2 regions of the Lactobacillus sp. UMNPBX4 genome follow, and region 1 is predicted to be linked to the other one. Evidence: riboswitches for the same ligand, from Rfam matches in the RefSeq annotation. Region 1 holds a riboswitch; the other holds the start of a gene.
What was found. A riboswitch is a leader RNA that binds a small molecule or an ion and turns the genes downstream of it on or off. The one in region 1 is predicted to bind magnesium.
Positions count from the first base shown of each region.

Region 2: it holds a riboswitch for magnesium, as region 1 does, so the genes downstream of both, mgtA (magnesium-translocating P-type ATPase) here and mgtA (magnesium-translocating P-type ATPase) in region 1, are expected to answer to the same signal.

Region 1 is NZ_PCZF01000026.1:1,670-14,354, forward strand. It holds gene trpS (tryptophan--tRNA ligase) at 21-1,043, shown strand; gene CP355_RS06275 (ComE operon protein 2) at 1,064-1,543, shown strand; gene CP355_RS06280 (TPM domain-containing protein) at 1,533-2,141, shown strand; M-box (ykoK) riboswitch at 2,191-2,354, shown strand; gene mgtA (magnesium-translocating P-type ATPase) at 2,440-5,103, shown strand; gene metG (methionine--tRNA ligase) at 5,195-7,171, shown strand; gene CP355_RS06295 (TatD family hydrolase) at 7,171-7,938, shown strand; gene rnmV (ribonuclease M5) at 7,925-8,491, shown strand; gene rsmA (16S rRNA (adenine(1518)-N(6)/adenine(1519)-N(6))-dimethyltransferase RsmA) at 8,481-9,365, shown strand; gene CP355_RS06310 (Veg family protein) at 9,427-9,684, shown strand; gene purR (pur operon repressor) at 9,789-10,619, shown strand; gene glmU (bifunctional UDP-N-acetylglucosamine diphosphorylase/glucosamine-1-phosphate N-acetyltransferase GlmU) at 10,666-12,051, shown strand; gene CP355_RS06325 (SLAP domain-containing protein) at 12,200-12,685, shown strand, end outside.
Region 2 is NZ_PCZF01000003.1:18,571-31,255, forward strand. It holds gene CP355_RS01095 (hypothetical protein) at 1-272, shown strand, start outside; gene CP355_RS01100 (SLAP domain-containing protein) at 284-976, shown strand; M-box (ykoK) riboswitch at 1,550-1,713, shown strand; partial or broken gene mgtA (magnesium-translocating P-type ATPase) at 1,794-4,481, shown strand; gene CP355_RS01110 (S8 family serine peptidase) at 4,730-9,721, shown strand; gene CP355_RS01115 (aminotransferase class I/II-fold pyridoxal phosphate-dependent enzyme) at 10,086-11,258, shown strand; partial or broken gene CP355_RS01120 (PTS transporter subunit IIC) at 11,335-12,373, shown strand; gene CP355_RS01125 (SLAP domain-containing protein) at 12,674-12,685, shown strand, end outside.

The DNA.
Region 1 (12,685 bases):
ATTAGAAAAGAGTAGAAGTTATGGCAAAAGAAATTTTATTAACCGGTGATCGTCCAACTGGCAAACTTCACATTGGTCACTATATTGGCTCACTTAAAAATAGAGTAAAATTGCAAAATTCTGGCAAGTACGATCCTTATATCATGATTGCTGATACTCAAGCGTTGACAGATAATGCTCGTAACCCAGAAAAGATTCGTAACAGTTTAATTCAAGTAGCATTAGACTACTTAGCTGTAGGCATTGATCCAAGTAAATCAACAATTTATGTTCAATCACAAATTCCAGCTTTGTTTGAATTAACTTCTTACTACATGGACTTAGTAACTGTAGCACGTCTTGAAAGAAACCCAACTGTTAAGACTGAAATTAAGCAAAAGGATTTCAAAGATTCAATCCCAGTTGGCTTCTTAAATTACCCAGTTTCTCAAGCTGCAGATATTACTGCTTTTAAGGCTACTATCGTTCCTGTTGGGGATGACCAAGAACCAATGCTTGAACAAACTCGTGAGATTGTAAGAACCTTTAACCGTGTTTACAACACTGATATTTTGGTTGAACCAAAGGGCTACTTCCCACCAAAGGGTTCTGGTCGTCTTCCAGGTCTTGATGGTAATGCTAAGATGTCTAAATCACTTGGTAACTGCATTTATTTGTCAGATGATGCTAAGACAGTTCAAAAGAAAGTTATGTCAATGTACACCGATCCAAATCATATTCACGTTGAAGATCCAGGTAAGGTTGAAGGCAACACTGTCTTTACTTACCTTGATGTCTTTGATCCAGATAAGGATAAGGTAGCAGAACTTAAGGCAGAATACCAAAAAGGCGGGTTAGGCGATGTTAAAATTAAACGTTACTTAAACAAAATACTTGAAGCAGAACTTGCACCTATTCGTGAACGCCGTGAAAAGTACGCTCAAGATGAGGATGCAATTTATGAAATGCTTTTAGAAGGTTCAAAGAAGGCAAATACAGTAGCTAATGAAACCTTAGAACAAGTTCGTGATGCTATTGGTTTGAACTACTTTAAGAATAGATAAGAATAAGCAGAGGTAAGTTCATGCACGATCGAATTCCTTGGAAACAATATTTCATGATGCAGGCACTAGTGATAGCTCAGCGCTCCACCTGCAACAGAGCTCTAGTTGGTAGTGTTTTGGTTAAAGATAATCGTATTATTGGCACGGGGTATAATGGATCGGTATCCGGACAACCACATTGTGATGAGGTAGGTCATCAAATGGTAGATGGGCACTGTGTTCGAACTATTCATTCCGAAATGAACGCGATCATCCAATGTGCTAAATTTGGCGTATCAACTGATGATACGGAAATATATGTGACTCATTTCCCTTGTTATAATTGCTGCAAGTCTTTGCTTCAAGCCGGTGTAAAGAAAATCAATTATTACTTTGATTATCGTGATAATCCGTTAGCAATGCAGTTGCTTCATGATTGCGGGGTACCATATGAGCAAATTAAAATCGATCGGAAATATGTGGAAAGCTTGGCTCATAAACTTGAAGAAGATGAAAACTAGATTTATTTGGTTATTTGGCCTGTTAGCCGTCTTTATGACGATGACAGGATTTGTGCAACCTAATATTGAAGATCATGTCCATATTTTAGACAAAGAGACTAAGACTTTAATTAAAGAAAAGAATAATCGTTATTTGCAGACTAAAGAGCAACCGCAAATAGCAGTAATTACAGTAAAGAAACTCAAGAATTTAACACCAAAGGCGTTAAATCATTCTAAACGTACTGTTTTTATTGTGGTAGGTCAAAAAGAAAAGAAGCGCAATGTGCAAATCTTTTCAAGCAAAGACTTACATGGAGCTTTTACTGCTGATACGAGATCGAATATTCTTCGCGCTGAAGTAGATCAACTTCGCAGCCATAATAATGCTACTTTTAACAAAGGTTTGCGGTTTGTTTTTCGGGCCTGTGCAACTAAAGTAGATCAACAATATCAGTATGCTCTTGATAAATATGATTTATCGCAAAGTGAACAGGATAAAATTTCCCATCCCCATCGAGTAGCACTGCCGATTGCATTAGCTTTAATATTCTTAATTATGGGAATAATATATATGCTTAGAAGATTCGGGCATCATAGCTCCAATTTGCACAAATAGGCAACTTGACTTATTTGAATTAAGTCCTTAAACTTTTTGTAGACATAGTAAGTGAAACTGTTAGGTGAGACTCCTACGTGAACACACGCTATCGCCCAGAAACATCCAGAGATGCCAACGGGTTAAATAGGTGTCGTCGACTTAAGGCGAGATCCAGATAGCTAGCATGTGCTTACGTCACGTAGTGTTAAAACTGAACGACGAGTATGACAAAAGCCTTGTTTGGCGTGCAAGTCACCTGCAGAAATAGCAGGTGACTTTTTTGTTTGCTTGTCTATTGAATGAGAGGAATTGAAGAATGTTAAAATCAGCGAGCAAAAAACATTCAAATGTTGATATTCAACAAATTCAACGGATTGCACGTGAATCACGCAGCGAAACGCTAGCAAGATTGCAAGCAAGTGCCGAAGGCCTTTCAACTAAAAAAGCTGATGAAAATAGAAAAGAATATGGCAAAAATGAAATAAGAACTAACACTAACGCTTCTAAATGGAGATTGTTGGGTGAATCCTTGGCGACACCGTTTACTGTAGTGTTGATTATATTGACTTTACTTACTACATTTACTAGTTACATTGTTCCTCACGGTAATAGCGATATTGAAACTGTAATCGTGATGCTACTGATGCTTCTTATTTCGGTAGTGGCGAATTTTATTCAAAAAATACGGATCGCTAAGGTAACTGAAAAATTGCTGAATATGGTGTCAGTTACTACCAATATTCGTCGTGATGGTAAAAATATGGAGCTACCAACTGAGGATGTGGTAGTTGGGGACGTGATCAATCTATCGGCAGGTGATATGATTCCAGCTGATATGAAGCTGCTGACTAGCAAAGATTTATTCTGTTCTTCTAGTTATCTTGATGGTGATTCTGAACCAACTGAAAAAGTAGCTAATGTGACTCTAAAGCCGAGTATGTTAGCTGATTATCTCAATTATCCTAATATTTTATATGAGGGAACTACTATTGTTTCTGGTTCTGGCAGTGGCATTGTGTTCGCGGTAGGAAATAACACTGTTTTTGGTAAAGAGGTCCAGAAGATTTCACGCAAAAAAGTTAAGACGACTCTTTTTGATCGGGAAATGAAGCAACTTGCTAGAATCTTGATAATTGCTACAGCTATCTTATTGCCGCTATTATTCATAATTAATGGCGTAACCAAAGGCGATTGGGGAGAAAGCTTAATATTTGCTCTAGCTGCAGCAGTTAGCCTTACTCCTGAAGTTTTACCAATTATTGTTAATAGCAATCTGACTAAAGGCGCTCTTGAAATGTCTAAGCAAGGCGTAGTAGTTAAGCAGATGAATGCTATTCAAAATTTGGGTTCAACCGATGTTTTTTGTATCGATAAAACAGGTACTCTTACTCAAAATCAAGTGGTGCTAGAGCGACACTATGATTTAGAAATGGAAGAAACGCCGCGCATCTTGAAATTCTCATACTTAAATGCTTATTATCAAACCGGGATGAAGGATTTGATTGATAAAGCAGTAATCGATGCGGCTGGTGATGAATTAGATGTAAATGAGATCCAACGTGATTACAATAAAATAGATGAAATTCCTTTTGACTATAGCAGAAAAAGAATGAGCGTTGTGGTGGTTGATAACGATGAACACCATGGACAACACTTATTAGTAACTAAAGGCGCTGCGGAAGGGATGCTAGATATTTCTAACCAAGTTGAAGTAAATGGCAAAACCGAGAAATTGACTTACGCTTGGCGTGAAAGAATCTTAAACCAAATTAATGAATTAAATGATGACGGTTTGCGTGTTCTATTAGTTGGTTATAAATTGAATCCAGCTCCAGTAGGAGAATTTTCGGCTAAAGATGAAAATGATTTAACCATTATTGGCTGTCTAGCATATCTTGATCCACCTAAGGAAAGTACTAAAGAGGCTTTGCAAGATCTAAAGAATGATAATGTAAATGTTAAGATCTTTACCGGCGATAATGAGGCAGTTACAAGAGCGATTGCTCTGCAAGTTGGTTTGAACGTGGATACGGTTTACGATGGTGAACAAATTGAAACAGCAACCACGGAAGAACTAGCAGAAATTGTTGAAAAGTGTAATATCTTTGTTCATTTAACTCCTGAATTGCGCGTTAAGATTATTCAAGCGTTAAAGAAAAATGGACATACAGTAGGCTACATGGGCGATGGCAATAAGGATGCTTTGGCAATGAAAGTTTCCGACGTCACTGTTACTTCTAATAATTCTGTCGATATTATTAAGGAGTCTGCTGATATTGTATTTGAACAAAAGGATCTCCAGTTGCTTGAGCAAATGATTATTACAGGGCGTAAAGTCTTTTCAAATACAATGAAATACATTAAGACGTTTTTGGTAACCAACTTTGGCAGTATTATTGCAATGGTCATTGCTTCACTTACTTTACCATTTTTACCGTTATTGCCTTTGCAGCTACTTATTTTAAACTTGATTTATAGTCTTAGCTGTTTAGTGATTCCATTTGATAGTGTATCTAGAAACTATGTGAAGAAACCGCAGAAATGGTCAATTAATAAATGGCCTAAGTTCGTACTTAACTTTGGACCGATTCCCGCAATAATCGATTTGATTACTATGGCATTAATGTTTTATGTGATCTGTCCGTACTTGGTAGGAACTGATTTTCATCATTGGGTATTTCAATCGCTGTTTTATTCAGGCTTATTTGTGGAATCCTTGTGGACAAGAGAAATGGTTATCCATGTCTTGCGCGATGAACGTTTCCCATTCATTAAGCAACGTGCCACTCCAGTTGTGATCTTGGTAACTTTTGGCTTGGCTCTTTGGGGCAGCGTCTTGCCATCTTCTAATGTGGCAGCTAGTTTGGGATTAACGCAATTGCCAATCAGCTTTATTTTGGTAGTTGTTGCATTAGAAATAATATATGTTTTATTAACTACGGCAATTAAGCAATTATATTTAAAAAAAGAAAAATTTTAGAGAAAAGGAATTGGTGTTTTAGCCCAATTCCTTTTTTTGCATGTTATTATAGAATAGATATTTTAGACGAATAAAGGAGTATGACTAATTAATGGCTGATAAAGATACTTTTTACATTACAACCCCAATTTACTATCCATCTGGTAGATTAACTATTGGTAATGCTTATACTACAATTGCCGCAGATACTATGGCTCGCTACAAGCGTAGCCAAGGCTATGACACTTTCTTTTTAACTGGTACTGATGAACATGGCTTGAAGATTGAACAAAAGGCCGAAGCTCAAGGAATTAAGCCTCAAGAATTCGTTGATAAGATGGCTGCTTCATATAAGAAGTTATGGAAGAGTCTTGATATTTCTTACGATAAATTCATCAGAACTACTGACGAAGAACACGTTAAGGCTGTCCAAAAGATTTTTGAAAAACTTTTAAAGAAGGGCGACATTTACTTAGGCGAATACACTGGTTGGTACTCAGTTGAAGACGAAGAATACTTCACTGAATCACAACTTGCCGAAGTTTATAAGGATGACAACGGTAATGTGATTGGTGGTAAGGCTCCAAGTGGTCACGAAGTACGTTTGGTTAAGGAACCTTCATACTTCTTCAAGATGAGCAAGTACGCTGACAGATTGGTTGAATACTACAAGGAACATCCTGAATTTATTTTGCCTCATTCTCGTGAAAAGGAAATGCTTAATAACTTCATTAAGCCAGGCCTTGAAGATCTTTCAGTTACTCGTACCACTGTTAACTGGGGAATTCCTGTCCCAAGCGATCCCAAGCACGTAGTTTATGTTTGGATTGACGCACTTTCTAATTATATTACTGCTTTAGGTTATGGCTCAGACAATGACGAATTGTTTAAGAAATATTGGCCAGCAGATGTTCACTTGGTAGGTAAGGAAATTGTACGTTTCCACACTATCTATTGGCCAATTATGTTGATGGCACTTGATTTGCCACTTCCAAAGCACATTATTGGTCACGGCTGGGTATTGATGAAGAACGGTAAGATGTCTAAGTCTAAGGGTAATGCAGTTTACCCAGAATCACTTACTAGTCGTTATGGTGTTGATCCACTTCGTTACTACTTGATGCGTGCACTTCCATTTGGTGCAGATGGTATTTTCACTCCTGAAGACTTTATCGAAAGAATTAACTATGATTTAGCTAATGACCTTGGTAACTTGCTTAACCGTACAGTTTCAATGATTAATCAATACCAAGATGGTCAAGTTGCACCCGTTCCTGTTGCTCAAGACAAGTTTGGTAAGGATTTACAAGATACAGCTGCTAGTGTGATTGCAGACTACCGTCAACAAATGGATTCACTTCATTTCTCACAAGCTTTAGACAGCATCTGGAAGTTAGTAGCACGCGCTAACAAGTACATCGATGAAACTACTCCTTGGGTATTGAACAAGGAGGGCAAGAAAGATGAATTGTCTCATGTAATGAGTAATTTAGCTGAAAGCTTGCGTTTGATTGCCATTATGATTTATCCAGTAATGACTGAAACTGCACCAAAGATGTTTGAACAACTTGGCTTAAACTGGGATGATGAAGATCAAAAGAATTTAGCCTTTAATGATTTTGGTTGGAATACCAAGGTAATTGAAAAGCCAAAGCCAATCTTCCCAAGACTTAAAGCTGAAGAAGAAGTTAAGTACATCAAGGACGAAATGGCAAAGGCTAAGCCAAAGAAGACTACTAGAAGTGAACAAAAGAAGGGTAATGAAATTACCATTGATGATTTTGACAAGGTAAAGATCCAAGTTGGTCAAATCTTGTCAGTAGAACCAGTTAAGGGCTCAAATAAATTACTCATGTTCAAGCTTGACTTTGGCGATGGTAAAGAACGTCAAATTTTGAGTGGTATTCGCAAGTTTTACCCAGATGCAAGTGAACTTCTTGATAAGAAGGTTTTAGCTGTTACTAACTTGAAGCCACGTAAGATGTTGGGTCACCTTAGCGAAGGTATGCTTTTATCTAGTGAAAAAGATGGTCAAGTTAAATTAGCACTTGTTGGTGATGAACATCCAGTTGGAGCTGAATTAGGCTAATGGAAATTATTGATAACCATACGCACTTAAATGATGAGCCCTTTAGAGGGAAGGAACAGTACTATCTTGAACGTGCCAAAAGTTTGGGTGTAACCAAAGTTATTTGTGCGGGACAAGATCCTGACTTTAATGAACGAGCTGTTGATTTGGCAGAAAAGTTTGATAATGTCTATGCGATGGTGGGATATTGTCCTGATGTGGCCAAAGATTATGATCAAAAAGCCGAAGATAAGCTGATTGAACAATTGAAAATGCCTAAAGTTGTCGCAATGGGTGAGATCGGTCTTGATTACTATTGGGATGAATCGCCTAGGGATGTACAACGTGAGGTTTTTGCTCGTCAAATCGAAGTGGCACATGATTTAAAAATGCCGGTCGATATTCATACTAGGGATGCATTTCCTGATTGCTACGATATTTTGAAAAATAGCAATTTAGAATATGGTGCCATTTTGCATAGCTTTAATGGTGGGATTGACTGGTTAAACAAGTTTTTAGATTTAAACGTTTACTTCTCATATTCAGGTGTAGTTTCTTTCACCAAGGCTACGGAAGTTCATGAAAGTGCTAAAGCAGCTCCGCTTGATCGAATCCTAGTTGAAACCGATGCACCATATTTAACACCTAAGCCATATCGTGGTCGTCAAAATGAGACTGGCTATGTGCGTTATGTTGCAGAGGCAATTGCCAAGTTAAAAGATATTCCACTTGAAAAAGTTGCAGAAGCTACTTATAAAAATACAGTGAGAGTTTATGGTCTTAAATAAAAAGAATTTTGATGCGGTAGTTGTCGTTGAGGGAAAAGACGATACTATTCGTTTAAAACAATTTTTCCCAGGAATTGAGACGGTAGAAACTAATGGTTCTGCTGTTTCAGATAGTGTTTTAGCTCAGTTGAAACAGCTCAGTAAAAATAGACAAATTATTGTTTTTACAGATCCTGACTTTAACGGTGAGCGAATTCGCCGAATTGTAACTAATGCTGTGCCTAATGCTAAGCAGGCTTTTATTACACGTAAAGAAGGTGAACCCCATAAAAAGGGGAGTCTTGGAGTAGAGCATGCTTCAAAAGAAGCACTTGAAAAGGCATTAAGCGATTTACATGAAGTTAGTCCACAAGCAAGTGATTTAACTGAAAGCGAATATCGTAAATTAGGTTTAGCAGGCGGCGCAGGCTCTCGTAAGTTGCGGGAACAAGTTGGCATTAAGCTTAGAGTTGGATATGGTAATTCTAAGCAATTCTATAATCGTTTGCATACCTTTGGTGTTTCACTTGATGAGTTAAAAAATGCGGTAGAAGAGGCGAAAAATGACAAATAATATTCCAATTGGTTCTCCCGTTAGAACACAAGCAATTATTAACCGCTATTTTGTAAAAGCTAAGAAAAACTTGGGTCAAAACTTCTTAATCGACCAAAATGCAATTTTGGGTATTGTTGAAGCTGCAGATATTCATGCGGGTGATCAAGTAATTGAAATTGGTCCTGGTATTGGTTCTTTAACCGAGCAACTTCTACTGGCAGGTGCAAAAGTTTTTGCCTATGAAGTAGACGATAGTTTGCCAGATATTTTGCAAAATGAGCTGCCTAAAAAAATTGGTGATGCTCCTTTAGAAGATCGCTTTAAGTTAATGCTTAAAGATGTGCTTAAGGCTGATTTTAAAGAAGATCTTGCTGGCTTTTTTGACATGAACAAGCCAATCAAGGTAGTTGCTAATTTGCCATATTACATTACTACTCCAATTATTTTTGCTTTAGCTGAGTCAGATTTGCATTTTGCTAGTTTAACTTTAATGATGCAAAAAGAAGTGGCCGAAAGGCTAGAGGCTAAGCCGGGCAGTAAAGAATACGGTCCGTTAACTATTTCTGTTCAAACTGAAATGGATGTCAAAGTGGCATTAGAAGTTAACCATGAATCATTCATGCCGCGTCCTAAGGTCGATTCGAGTGTAGTTGTTTTAACTCCATTGAAGAATAAACCCGAAATTGAGAATCGCAAGCACTTTGTTTGGGTAGTCAAAATGTGCTTTTCACAACGTAGAAAGACACTGAATAACAATTTGAAAACGTTGATTCCAGACACTGAAAAGCGTGAAGCCTTAATTAAAAAGCTTGGTGTAGATCCACGAGTTAGACCTGAAAATTTAACAATTGAACAATTTATTGAAATAGCTAGAAATATTCCCACTAAGTAGTGTATAATATTGATTTTACTGTTAAAATGTGATAAAATGTCACCAAAGGAGTTGTTGTTTAGTGCCAACATCGATTATCACAATAAAGCATAAGTTGGATTCTCACTTAGGTGATACCTTAACAGTAGTAGCTCAAGCGGGTCGTAAGAAAGTTACTAAGAGACGGGGAATTCTAAGAGAAACATTCCCTGCAGTGTTTGTGGTCGATTTAGACCAACATCAAAATAATTTTAAACATGTTTCTTACAGTTACACTGATTTATTAACTAAGAATATTGCATTAAAGTTTGATGATGAGGCTGAGGAAGCTGAAGCTTAAACACAATTCAGAATTGTCACTAGCATTAAAAAATGTTAGTGCTTTTTTTTGCTCTTTAGAGTATATTTATTAAGTATAAAGCCAAACATTAGAAAGGAAATATCATGAAACGTTCAGAAAGATTAGTTGATATGACCAAGTATTTAATGGAGCGTCCCCATACTCTAATTGCGTTACCATTCTTTGCTAAGCGATACGGTGCAGCTAAATCCTCAATTTCAGAAGATTTAGCCATTTTGAAACACACACTAGCTAATAATCAAGATGGTATTTTGGAAACTGTAGCAGGAGCAGCTGGTGGGGTACGCTATATTCCATTTTTAGGTAAAAATCATGCGGAAGATTATTTATCTGATTTAGCATCAAGAATTGAAGACCCAAGTCGAATTTTAGCCGGCGGTTTTGTTTATTTATCAGATATATTGGGTGATACGCAAGATTTGCGTAGAATTGGTGAATTGGTTGCCACTCGCTACGCTTATGATGAGATAGATGCCGTAATGACGGTCGAAACTAAAGGAATCGCTTTAGCACAAGCTGTAGCTCGTTACTTGGATGTGCCATTTGTAACAGCTAGAAAACGTTCTAAGGTTACTGAAGGAGCAACGGTTTCTGTTAACTATATCTCATCTTCATTAGCCCGCGTTTCTAAAATGGAATTGCCAACTCGTGCTCTTAAAAAAGGTGCAAAAGTATTAATCGTGGACGACTTTATGAAAGGCGGCGGTACCTTAACTGGGATGGAAGAACTAGTTAAGGAATTTGAAGGCACGATTGCTGGTATTTGTGTTCTTTGTGAAGCTGATTTTGATAAAGAAAAATTAGTCAAAAACTACCTTTCATTAGTAAAAATTAGTAAAATCGATACGGCAAAGAAGCTCATCTTGGCAGAACCAGGAAACTTCTTAAATGAAACTGATTTTGATCGCTTTTAAATGCTATACTAGATCTAAGTTTTAATTATTAAGAGGTTAATTACTAATGGAAAAATATGTAGTTGTTCTTGCCGCAGGCAAGGGTACACGAATGAAGTCAAAGCTGTACAAGGTTTTACACAAAGTTTGTGGTAAAACCATGGTAGAGCACGTAGTTGATGCTGCTAGTGGAATTAATCCTACTGAGATCGTAACTATAGTAGGTACTGGTGCAGGTGAAGTCGAGAAGGTATTAGCAGACAAATCTAAGTTTGCTTTCCAAGAAAAGCAATTGGGTACCGGTGATGCAGTAATGACTGCTAAAGAAGCCTTAGGTGATAAGGAAGGCGCTACTTTAGTAGTTACAGGTGATACCCCATTATTTACTACTGATACTTTTAATGAATTATTCAAGTATCACGCAGAAAAGGGCAATGCCGCTACTGTTTTAACTGCAGAAGCTCCAAATCCATTTGGCTACGGCAGAATTATTCGTGATAATCAAGGCAATGTTTTACGAATTGTTGAACAAAAAGATGGTAATCCTGAAGAATTAAAAGTTAAGGAAATTAACACCGGTGTATTTTGCTTTGACAATCAAAAATTGTTTGAAGCTTTAAAGCATGTTGATAACGATAATGCTCAAGGTGAATACTACTTAACTGATGTGCTTGAAATCTTGCGCAACAATGGTGAACGCGTTGGTGCTTACAAGATGCCTGACTTTAGTGAAAGTCTTGGTGTAAATGATCGTGTTGCTTTAGCTCAAGCTACTAAGACCATGCAAAGAAGAATAAATGAAGCTCATATGCGTAACGGGGTTTCATTTGTTGATCCTGATACTGCTTATATTGATGCAGATGTAAAAATTGGTAACGATACTGTGATTGAAGGCAATGTAGTTATCAAGGGTAACACTGAAATTGGTAGCGATTGTTACATTACTAATGGATCAAGAATTATCGATTCTAAGATTGGTAATGGTGTAACTATTACTTCTTCAACTATCGAAGAAGCTGAAATGGATGACAACACTGATATCGGTCCTAACTCTCACCTTCGTCCTAAGGCAATTATTCGCAAGGGTGCTCATATTGGTAACTTTGTCGAAATTAAGAAGGCAGAAATTGGTGAAAACACTAAGGTGGGTCACTTAACTTATGTTGGGGATGCAACCTTGGGTAAAGATATTAACATTGGTTGTGGTACAATCTTCTCTAACTACGATGGTGTCAAGAAGCTCCATACTAATGTTGGTGATCATTCATTTATTGGTGCTGGCTCAACACTTATTGCTCCAATCAATGTTGCTGATCATGCCTTTATTGCTGCCGACTCAACTATTACTAAGGACGTAAACAAGTACGACATGGCGATTGCACGTGGGCGTCAAGTTAACAAGCCAGATTACTGGCACAAGCTTCCTCTTTCCAAAGATAAAGATTGGGAATAATTAATAAATAAAGAAGTAACCCTGGTCATTTGAACTAGGGCGCTTTTTTGCTAAGAAAGTATTAAGGCTATAGTATTTATTTGCAAAATTATATAAGAGCCCTACAATAGATTTACAAAGATGTTTTTAATGAGGTAGGTATATATTTATGAAGTTAAGTCATAAGTTAATGATGGTATCAGCAGCTGTTTTGATGGGCGTTAGCCCAGTTGTAGGTATGGCAAATAGTGCTTCTGTTCAAGCTGCACCAATTGCACATGCTAAGGGTGTTCATAATACTTATGGTAAGAATAGTCGCGTTAAGATGACTAAGACCATGAAGTTTGTAGACCGCTATGGTAAGAAGACATCAAAGACTGCAACTAAGGGTGGTCGCTACACTATTTGGAACGTTAAGACTATCAATGGTCAAGTTTACTACAGTATCCAAACTGATTTGAAGTACTGGATTCCTGCTGCTGCAACTGAAGGTACAGTAACTTACAAGTCTGGTAAGACTACTTATACTCTTAAGTCTAACGGCAAAAAAGTTGTAACTTCTACTTCAACTGCAAAATCAACTAAGAAAGCAGCTAAAAAGACTACTAAAAAGGTAGTTAAGAAAGCAACAAAGAAGACTGTTAAAAAGTCAGAA
Region 2 (12,685 bases), on a different contig from region 1:
CACCTGTAGATAATCAATTTGGTAGTAAGGGTAATCAAGGTGATCCAATTAATCATGCAAAAAAGCTAATGGGTGGCGATCTCCCTGATGATATTGCTAATAGGGTAGTAGATGATAAAACTACTGGTAAATTAATTGAACAAACCGATGAATATGGTAATTTACCCACTATTGTAAGTGCTAAAAATGCGGATGGAAAAATTTTTAATTGGGTAGAGATAGATTTACACCCGCATTTAAATTCGTGGTTTCTAAAGGTGCTAAAGAAGTAGTCCCTATCTCTATGATTCAAGGTAGAAAACGCAATTCAATAAACGGCGAATTAGTAATTGATCCTACTGACCCAAGTTATCGTGAAGAAGTTTCTCCAACTACTCCAGCTGATATTTATAATCACCATAATACGGTGACTGTAGATCCAAACCAAAAGCAAAAAGATACAATTAATATCACTGATGATCCAGCTGCAACAGACAATCCATCAGCTTGGAAGGAGCCTACTGGTACAGATGATGGTGCTGGCTTTGATCTCACTCCAGCTGGAACTACTAGCATTAAAACCTCTAATGTTTCAAACACAACTGAAGTTCCGGAAAAAACAACTATCAATTCTGTATTTGTTCCTGATGACACAAAGATCAATGTAACTAATTTGAACAAGTTGATTTTCGTACACAATACCTTCATTTATGATGAAAATGGTCATGTTGTTCAAGAAGACGGTGCATATCAAATTAAGACTCAAGGTCAAAAAGTCAAGATTCTTGATAATGGACGTGTGTACAAATTTAACGGTCAAGAATATTACAAGATCGATTCAGGTGATCCAGATCATCCATACTATGTAAGAACAAGTTCTGTAGGTAAGGCCCCTAAGAAACAAGCCGTTGTAATGCGCGGTACTCTTAAGAGTTACAGAATTAATGTTTACAGTAAGAATGGTAAAATTATCGGTACTTGGAAGAAAGCAAAATAAGCTCAAACTAAAAAATAAATTCTAACCACAAATCAAAAGAGCATCTACTGCCAATTTCGCAATAGGTGCTCTTTTCGTTTTTAAGTATCAAATATTTCATGTTATAATCTGTATGTGAAAAGAAGCCAACGGATTGCAGCCGATGACTTCAATCGTAGTTTTAGATAACTGTATGCTTAGCTAATCCTTGTGATTAGCTTTTTTTGTTATTGCGTAGGCTATAGCCAAATTAATAGCTAATTTAACCAGAGTACCTAGAACGATGCTGATTGCAATAGCTCAAGCTAACACAGAGCACTAACCCTTCAGACTATCCAATTATGCATAACTCTCACCTCCGTAGTTTATAAAATGTTGAGGGGTGGTTAGTCATGCTAAAACTACTAAACATGGCAGTTGCAATCCACCCTTGTCTGTAAAATAGTATATCAAATTTCACTATAAAAAACGCATGTTCATTTTAAACGTACTTTTTTTATCTTTTCTTAAATTCTTTTACAATTTCTAACGATTTAGTAAAGATAATTGCATTGTCAAATAATATGCATATAATAAAAATAAAAATTGAAAAAGCAAATAAACTGTTAGGTGAGGCTCCTACGTGAACACAAGCTATCGCCCGGAAACATCCAGAGATGCCAACGAGTAAAATAGTTCTTGTCGAGATAAGGCGAGATCCAGATAGCTAGCCTGTGCTTACGTCACGTAGTGTCAAAACTGAACGACGAGAAAAAATCGCTTAGATAAGGAGTTAATACTAATTGGTATTAGCTCCTTTTTAGTTTGTTTGCGTGTTTAATCAGAAAGTGTGATTAACATGGCAAAAAACAAGTTGCTGATGAATAAGAAGACGACCAACACGGATTTTGTAAAGCGCATAGCCCAGCAAACTCCTGATGAAGTTCTAAAGACGATGCACAGTTCGCTGAATGGTCTGTCTTCGACGGAAGCTAAAGAGCGTTTAGAAAAGGATGGCCCCAATGAGGTAGCCACTAAGAAACGTAATACTAAATTGCATTTCTTTATTGAATCTTTCTTCACTCCTTTCACAATGGTCCTGTTGCTGCTAGCAACGGTGTCGCTGTTTACCGACTACGTTTTTGTACCAGCAGGGCAAAAGGACTTGAGCACCGTAGTCATCATGATTACGATGATCATCATTTCTGGACTCACATCCTTTATCCAGAACGTAAAAACTAATGATGCGGTTGAGGATCTACTGAATATGGTTTCTGTGACCACCAATATTCGGCGTGATCAAAAGAATAAAGAAATTTCTACTAAAAAAGTTGTCACAGGAGATATCATCAATATTCACGCTGGTGACATGGTTCCAGCAGATATTAGATTGCTTCAAACTAAAGACCTGTTTTGTTCATCAAGTTCTTTGAACGGTGAATCAACACCTGTGGAAAAGATTGCGACTAAGAAGCCTGATCAAAAAGACATGGATCAATATTTGGACTATCCTGATGTAATCTATCAAGGAACAACTATTGTTTCTGGTTCAGGTGTCGGTGTCGTTTTAGCTACCGGTGAACAAACTGTCTTTGGTCGTTTGGCTAAGGATATTTCAAACAACGACGTTAAGGAAACTAACTTTGATGTCGGTATTAAGAACATTTCTAAATTATTGTTAACAATGACTGCCATCATTGCACCTTTAGTTTTGATCATTAACGGTTTGACTAAAGGTAACTGGCTCAACGCTTTGCTGTTCGCCATCGCTACAGCCGTTGGACTTACTCCAGAAATGTTACCAGTTATTGTTACTAGTAATTTGGTTAAGGGTTCGCTCGAAATGTCCAAGCACGGCACCATCGTTAAGAAGATGAACTCCATCCAAAACTTCGGTGCTGCCGACATTCTTTGTACTGATAAAACCGGTACTTTGACCCCAAAACAAGGTTGTATTGGAACGTCACTACAACTTGGATATGAAGGAAAATCCACAAGTTTTGCGGTTGGCTTATTTGAATTCGTACTTCCAAACGGGGATGCACGATTTGATGGACCAAGCCATTATCGATGCCGCTAGCGATGAGCTAGACGTTGAAGAAATTAAGCATGACTACACTAAGGTCGATGAAATTCCATTCGACTTCAAGCGTCGTCGTATGAGTGTTGTTGTAAAACGTCATGGCGATGGTCGTATCTTGGTAACAAAGGGTGCCGCCGAAGAAATGCTCGCCTGCTGCAATCGTGTGCAAGTCGGCGATCAAATTAACGATTTAACTGATGACTACAAGCAAAAGGTTTTGAAGCACATTGAAAGTTTAAACGAAGATGGTTTGAGAGTTGTTTTGCTTGCTTACCAAAACAATCCTGCTCAAGCCGGTGAATTCAATGTTAGCGATAAAAAGGATTTGATTCTAACCGGATTCTTGGCCTTCCTTGATCCACCTAAGGATGATGTTAAGGATGTACTTAAGCAGCTCAAGCAAGACGGCATCACCGTTAAGATTTTGACTGGCGATAACGCCACCGTAACTAAGAGTGTTGCTTCAAGAGTAGGCTTGAACACCAAGTACATTTATAGTGAAAAAGACTTTGTCGGTAAGAGCGACGATGAAGTTAAAAAGATGGTTGAAGAATGTAGCCTCTTTGTTAAGCTTTCACCAGAATACAAGGCCAAAATTATTCAAATTTTGAAAGAAAATGGTCACACCGTTGCCTACATGGGTGATGGGATCAACGATACGCCAGCTATGAAGAAGGCCGACGTGGCAATCTCAGTTGATACTGCCGTTGATATTGCTAAAAAGAGTGCCGACATTATCTTGCTCCACAAGAGTTTACGTACTTTGGAACATGGTGTAAGAATTGGGCGTCAGATCTTTGCTAACACGATGAAATACATCAAGATTACCTTGTCATCTAACTTTGGTAATATTTTGTCAATCTTAGTGGCATCATCATTCTTGCCATTCTTGCCAATGCTGCCAATGCAGTTATTGATCTTGGATTTGATCTACGGCACCTCTTGTCTATCAATTCCATTCGATACTGTTGGTGAAAAATATTTGGAAGTACCACGTAAGTGGGAGACAAGAAAGTTCCTAAGTTCATGTTCTACTTTGGTCCAACTTCTTCAGTCTTCGATATTATTACGTTTGCCTTGCTTTACTTCTGGATTTGTCCAAGCATTGTCGGAGCAAGTTACATGGCTGCTACTCCAAGTCAAAAGGCAGTCTTTATGGCAATCTTCTGGAGTGGTTGGTTCATCGAATCACTTTGGACACAAGAAATGGTTATTCAAGCATTGCGAGATCCAGCCGTTCCATTTATCCAACAACATTCTTCACCAGTTGTCATGCTCGCTACGATTGGTGCAGGCTTGATCGGTACCGCAATGCCTTACATCCCAAGCTTGGCCAAGGTAATGAAATTCGGTCCAATCCCAGAATTCTACGTTTTGGTAGTGTTAGTACTTTTGATTTTGTACATTGCACTTACTACTTTGGTAAAGCACTGGTACATGAAAAAAGAGGAGTTCTTAATTTAGATATTCATAGGATAATTACATTCGTTTAGAAAAGAAAAGGTCACGTTCCTAATCAACAATGCCATTGAGTTAAGACATTGTTAGAAAAGGAGTGACCTTTTTTGATTTGTAGTAAATATTTTTTTACTTTTGGTAAAGAAAATTACAAAAAAGTAAAAAAATTATTGAAAGGTTATAAAGGAGATGATATTCTTATATCAATTTAATTTAATATTAAGATTTTCTCATCAGAGAAGGGGGAATGATGTATGAGCAATTATAGCTGGCCAAAAGGTCACAACAAGTACTATTATGTTTTCAAGACAAGGGAGGACTTAAATAAGATTGAAACACAAAGACACGCTAGAGGTGTCTTGAACATGCGAAAGAAATGGGTGGCTACAGCTATTATTGCTTTAGCATCTGGATCGACAGTTTTATTAAGTCAAGCAAATTCTGCTCAGGCTGCAACTGAGAATCCATCGGTTTCAAATGTTAAATTCTCTGTGGTTGAAAATGAAAATGACTCACAGAATTCTAATAATACTAATCAAGAGACTAACCAAGAAGATACTCAAGCTGAGAACGCTGATCAAAATAAGGTTCAAGCTCAAAATGAGCAAAGTGCAGTACAGTCGCAAAAAAATCAAGATACTGCTCAGTCTCAGGATCAACAAACTCAGGTTGTACAAGACAATAAGCAATCAGTACCTGAACCAGCTAATCAAGCTGATCACGTGAAGGGAAATGTGCAATCGGCGTGGAATCAGGGTTATAGAGGTCAAAATACAGTAGTAGCTGTAATTGATTCTGGTGCAGATCCTAATCATAAAGATTTTCAAACGATGCCATCTGATCCCAAACTAAAAAAGGACGATGTGCAAAAGAAGATTGATCAGCAAGGTTACGGAAAATATGTGAATGAGAAATTTCCATATGTTTATAATTATGCTGATAGAGATAATGATTACATTACCTCTGATGATACAAATCCAAATGATAGTCCTCACGGCCAACACGTTTCTGGAATTATCGCAGCAGATGGACATCCCGATGATAATAAGCAATATGTAGTTGGGGTAGCTCCCGAAGCACAATTGATGCAATTGAGAGTTTTTGGTCAATTTTCTGACGAAAAAACTGACGATGTTGCAAGAGCAATTTATGATGCTACTAATTTAGGCGCGGATGTCATTCAGATGTCTTTAGGTCAAGGAGTTGCTGATCAACAATTGACTAACATTGAACAAAAGGCGGTTCAATATGCTATAGATCACGGAGTTTTTGTTTCAATTTCTGCATCCAACAACGGTAACTCAGCTTCGGTTGATAACCCAAGTAATATTACTGTGAGAGGTTATAATTCAGGCTCTGAAGCTGGAAACTATGAGCCACTTAATTCTGGTACTGTCGCCAATCCTGGGGCTTCGAAGAATGCTTTAACTGTGGCAGCTGAAACTTCAGACACTGGTGCAGATAGCGATATGGCTTACTTCTCATCATGGGGACCTCTGTCAGATTTTAGTTTAAAGCCAGATTTAGCTGCACCAGGTTATCAGGTTGTTTCAACTGTGAATAATAATCAGTATCAAACGATGAGCGGTACCTCAATGGCTGGACCCTTTGCTGCCGGGAGTGCAGCCTTGGTAATTCAGCGTTTGAAGAAAACCAATCCAGAATTAAAAGGTGCTGAACTTGTGGCTGCTACTAAAGCATTATTGATGAACAGTGCAAAGATTCAAACTCAAAAAGGCTATACTACACCAGTTTCTCCAAGAAGACAGGGAGCAGGACAAATTGATGTTGGTGCCGCTACTGCTAATCCGGTTTATGTAACAACACCAGATGGCACCAGTTCTTTATCTCTACGTCAAGTTGATGAAAAAACAGCTTTAACTCTTACTTTCCATAATTTAACTGATGAAGCACAAACGTACACTTTTGATGATTTAGGTGGAGGTTATACCGAAAAGCGTGACGAAGATACTGGAGTCTTTTATGATGTTCAACTGGCTGGTGTTCATGTAAATGGCCAAAATAGTTTTACTTTAGCTCCAAAAGAAGTTAAAGATTTTCAATATACTTTGGATTTACAAGGTTTAACTAAGAATCAGCCGGTAGAAGGTTGGCTTCACTTTACTAACGACAAAGATAAATCGACAGTGGTTGTGCCATATTTAGCTTACTATGGTGATCTAACTAGTGAAAATGTCTTTGATCAAAATGCTAATGAAGACAAGCCGGATGTTCAAGGTAATCGTTTAGTTAATGAAAATAATTACCCACTTGGCGTAGCTGATCAGGAATCCTTGAAGCAGTTAGTAAATATCGATGGTAATTATGATTGGCAAGAAGTTGCTAAATTGTATGAAAGTGGTAAGGTAGCCTTTTCACCGAATAATGATCACCAAAGTGATCTCATCAAGCCATATGCTTACTTGAAGCAAAATGTAAAAGATCTCAAGGTTGAGATTTTAGATGCAAAAGGTAATGTAGTTCGTGTGGTATCTGACATTCAAGGTGTTGATAAGTCCTATGATGAAAATGGTGTAACTAAAGATGCCAGTCTTTCAGTTTCAATGCGTGATAATCCTGATGCTTTTGAATGGGACGGAAAGGTTTATGATACTAAGACTGGTCAAATGGTAACAGCTCCTGATGGAAAGTATACTTACCGTTTTGTAGCTACTTTATGGAATGAAGGTCCAAATCAAAAGCAAACTGCGGACTTTCTAGTTGAAGTTGATACTCAAGCTCCTAACTTAAGTGTTAAATATGATGCAGCATCTCATACTTTATCAGGTAATTATGAAGATGCAGGTGCTGGATTTACAAATTATTCATATGCAACAGTTAAGGTAAATGATAAGGTCTTTGGCTATAAGTTAAATGATGGTGAGTCTGGTTTTGACAATAATGTCAAAACTAAGGGACACTTTAATTTTGTCCTAAGTCCAGATACCTTAGCTGCATTGAGCGGAAGTTTGAATAAAGTATCTGTTGCATTGAGTGATGTTGCAAACAATACTACTGTTCAAACTATTGATGTAGCAGGAGTTAAAGATAAACCAGCAGTTTCTGTTTGGAATGCAACTGATGGTTTAGAATTTGATAAAAATTCAGCCGATTATAATAAGGAAAATAATACCTATACTTTGTATGGCTCAGCTAATGAAGACTTTTACTTAAATGGTAAATTAGTTCAGGTTCATGATGGAAAATATGAAGTACCTGTTAAAGCAGACAATACGGAATTGGTATTTTCAAGTGATCAAGCTGGTAAAAATGTTTTGAAATCATTTACTCCATTCACTCCACAAGCATTCTTCAATTGGCAAAATGTTGATGGCTTTGATGGTAACTTTGGTGTAAGTATCTACTCAGTTGAAACTAATGATCCAAACGATGCAGTTGTCCAAGCAGCTGTACCAAAGGGCAACAATGTTAAAGCTTATGCTCAAGATTACTTTACTGGTGAATTATATGAAGGGAAAGTAGAAAATGGTGTAGCTACTTTCCATGTTCATACTTCAATCAATAAAGGAAAAGATGGTATCTTTAGGCGTGCGCTTTTAACTGGTTGGACTGAAGTTAGCGGTCCATCTTATAATGATAAACAAGTTACCAGTAAGGATGGTGTAGCTAGTTCAAATCACTTAGGTGTTTACTACACCGCCGATAAAGTTGACAGAAAGCTTTACACTAATCGTTATGATTTAGGGGTAGATGTACAAGATGAAGCAGCTGATGTTAGTGCATTTGGCCCAACTGCATATCCAGGACATGCTTTATCTGATTTAACTACGCGCACTGATCCTAACCCAGCAATCCATTTTGATTATTTAAACGATAACAATACTACTCGTTTTGGTCAAAACGCAGTAACTAAGGGTTACTACGATCCTGCAACTAAGAAGTTTACGGTTATCGGTCACGTTGATTCTGATGTCAAATCATTGACTGTATTAGCTGATAGTTCAGATGAAAATGCCCCACAAAATCAAGTTAAACTAGATAAAGATGGTAAATTCAGCTTTATCTTTACCGCAGAAAATGTCGGTCAACGTCCAGTTGCATATATCTATACTGATGAAAACGGACAAAAGGTTCGCGGTACTTTAAATATTATTTTAGATACTGTGGTACCAACTTTAAATGTTGATCAAGTTAATGGAAATGAACTTCATGTTAAGACCAATAACCCTGTCTTTAAACTTACGGGGGTTGTCAACGATAATTTGGATGGTTACAGACTCTATGTAAATGGGGATAATATCTATCGTGAATTCTTAAACTCAGGCTACAATAAATTGGCCGGCTTGAATACTGATAATGAAGATGTAAATTCATATGGACCACATAATTTTGAAGAAAGTTTCAATTTAAATGATGATAATAATCAACCCACAACTCATGTATTTACTGTTTACGTGGTTGATCAAGTAGGTAATAAGGTTGAAAAGAAGATTACTGTTGATTATGATCCAAATTATGTGGCAGAAGTTCCAAATTCCAATCAAGATAATAACCAAACTACAGTATCTGGAGTAGTTCCAAACAATAATCAATCTGTAGTTTCAGATACTACTTCAACTGTTTTAGATAAAAATGGAGAAAAGAAGAATGATTTAAGCGATGATGTCTTAACTACAAAATCATTCCCACTTCTTCACAATGCTTACTTATATGATGAAAACAGCGAAGTTGTTTTAACCAGCAACCCAAACAAGAAGTCAAGTTTGAAGAAAGGACAAACAATTAGCGCCCTTCAAAATGGTCATGTTTATGTCATCAAAGGCGTAAAATTCTATCAAGTTGGTAAGAATCAATATGTAAAAGTTGCCAATACTGTTTTACAAGCCGGTAAGAGATTGCAATTGAAACATAATGCTTTTGTTTATGATGCTGAGGGTAATGTGGTTAAGAAACATGGCAAGAAAGTTGTTTTAAGTAAGAATAAGTGGATCTCCGCTTTAAATAATGCTGATAAATTTACGGTTAAAGGAGTCCAATACTATAAACTTGGTGATAATCAATTTGTTAAGGTTGCTAATACTGTTGTTCAACCAGCTAAAAAGCTTAAGTTGACACGTAATGCTTTTGTCTATGATCAAAATGGAAAACGTGTGAAAAATGCTAAACTTTTAAAGAGGGGAACAAATATCTTAGCTTTAAATAATGCTGAAAAGTTTAGATTTAATAATAAGACTTATTATCAAATTGGTAAGAACCAATATGTAAAAGTGGCTAACACACTATAATTTAAGCTTTCCTATAAAGAAGGCATACATTGCCAAATTGATATTTTAAGCTTCTAGATCATTCATTTACGATTTATCGTATTTGAATGATCTTTTTTAAAAGGTAATCAGTTCTATTTAGATTGGTTAGAACGACTGTCTGATTTAGGATCATTGATTCTAAATTTATGCACCAAGTTTAATAGTTATGAGGTTCTAAATTAAGCACAGAAGTAGTGCAATGTGTAGAGTTATGGACACTTTGACAGATTTGTAGTGGAGTTTGTGGAAAAACATAAAAAGTAAGAATTAATTTTTCTTTTGACAAGGATTAAAAAGACTCCTATATTTGAATTAATTTAGTTCGATATAGGGAGGAAAAACTATGGTCGACTTAACAAAACACATGAAAAAAGGCTTGGTTGAACAAAAGCCAGGGCAGATTTTAGCCTTTGCGGCTTACACCAACAAAATTCCCGACATTATCAAATTCACAATTGGTGAGCCTGACTTTAACACACCAGAGCATATTAAAAAAGCGGCCGAAGCCAGCATCGCTAACAACCATTCGCACTATGCGCCATCTAACGGGACTCCAGGTTTGCGCAAGGCGGCAGCCGATTTTTTAGCTGAAAAATATGGACAAAAATACGACCCAAGCGAAATTTTGATCACCAATGGGGTAACGGAGTCGATCTACGACTTTTTGACTGCGGTGCTTAATCCAGGCGACGTTGTTTTGGTGCCAACACCAATTTTTCCGCTTTATATTGGGGATGCCCTATCCATGGGTGCAACGGTTGAACAAATTGACACTTCTGACGATGACTTCAAATTAACGCCGGATAAATTGCAAGCAGCTTTGGACAAATACGGCGATCGAGTAAAGGCATTGGTGATGAACTATCCAACAAACCCAACGGGCGTTATGTACACGCAAGATGAGCTCGATGCATTAGCTGATGTGGTGCGTGACAAGCCAATCTTTGTTCTTGCCGATGAAATTTACAGCGAACTTAATTATGATCAGTCACATGCTTCGATGGAAAAGACCTTGCATGATCAAGTCGTATTGATGAACGGTGTGTCCAAGGCATGGGCGATGACAGGTTACCGGATCGGTGTGGTGGCTGCACCTAAGCCGATTTTGGATCAAATTGCCAAGATTCATCAAGCGATTACCACGACGGAGCCAACGCCAATGCAGGATGCGGCTGAAGAGGCCCTGGCTAACGGCAAAGACGATGCTTTGCCAATGAAAAAAGAATTCCAGAAGCGTCGCGATGTGCTTTATGATGGTTTAACCAAATTGGGCTTTGAATGCGTCAAGCCAAAGGGTGCCTTCTACATTTTTGCGAAGATTCCGGCAGGGCTTGAACAAGATGATACCAAGTTCATCTATGATTTAGCTGAGAAAGGCCGCGTGGCTGTGGTTGCTGGTTCATTCTTTGCCAAGGGCGGCGAAGGCTACATTCGTTTGTCTTACGCAACTTCGATGGACAATATCAAGGAAGGTTTGAAGCGGCTGGAGAAGTACGTTAAGGAAAATATGGATTAATTAAATATAACTATGAAGAAAGCTCCAGAGATATGCTCTGGGGCTCTTTATTTTTAACAAAACGAGGAAAGGACCTATGCGAAAAGATTTCAAGGAAAACCTTTTGAATATATTAAACGGCGTCAGTTCCGGCGTTGTGATCGCGCTGGTGCCGGGTGCGCTGATTAATGAGCTGATGAAAGGGATGTCTAGCTTCTGGCCAGGTGCGCAAGAAATATTGACGATGACGACGCTGATGCAAAACTTACTGGCCGTGTTCGCCGGGATGTGCGTGTCATACCTGCTCAAGTTCAACTTGATTCAGTCGGGTTCGGTTGCGGCAGCTGCGATGATTGCCAGTGGTGCGTTTGAAATGAAAAACGGCCACATTATGTTGAACGGATCAGGGGATGTCATCAACATTGCGCTTACAATCTTTATTGCGGCAACGCTAGTGAAGTACTTAACGCCAAAATTGGGCAGCTACACGGTGCTCTTCTTGCCATTGTCAGTAGCTGTGTTTGCTGGAGGGCTTGGTCAATTTGCACTGCCTTACACCAAGATGATTACAGGCATGATTGGTAGCGTCGTTTCTGTTTTGACTGACTTCCAACCACTTGTGATGGGTATGTTTATGGGTGCGATCTTTGCGGCATTGATCGTTTCTCCGATTTCCTCTGTGGGGATTGCGATGGCGATCGGAATCGAAGGTATTGCATCAGGTAGTGCCAACCTGGGCATCACCGCCGGTGCGTTTACTTTGGCTATTATGAGTAGCAAGGTTAACGGCTCGGGACAACGATTGCGCACTTTTTGGGTACGCCTAAGATTCAGATGGCTAATATTTTGAGAAATCCTAAGTTGTTCGGCCAGTGGTTGTGTCCGCTGGGATTGCCGGCTTGGTTGGTGCGATCTTCAACATCACAGGTACGGCTAACTCTGCTGGCTTCGGTTCAGCAGGATTGATTGGTCCGCTTGCGGCTTACCAAAATATGGCGAGTGGTCCGATTACGATTGGGTTCTTGTTGGTTATTTTTGCGGGGATGCCACTACTGCTTGGCTACCTCATGCATTACATTTTTATTCAAAAGTTGGCTTTCGTTAAGGAAGAAGATCTTTTAGTTAAAAATGAATAAAAATAACTCATTGGTGGATTAAAAGTCAATAGTTTGAGACGGAATTCACAAAACTGTAAATTTATGAATTATTTTTGTAATGGTGTGGTAACTACAGTTTAACTTTTTCGTTGTAGCATATCTGTAGCGATTTAAGGGAAGGGTAGTCCTGAAAATCGCGTACCTGATCTAAGTGTTGTTTTTATACAATAATAGGAAAAATGGTATAATAGATTCACAAGCGAGTAAGAGATAAAGATAACGAGAATATTTCTTATCGATTGCTTGCGTAGTGAATTTTTCTGAAAAGGAGACCACATAATGAAGAAGAAT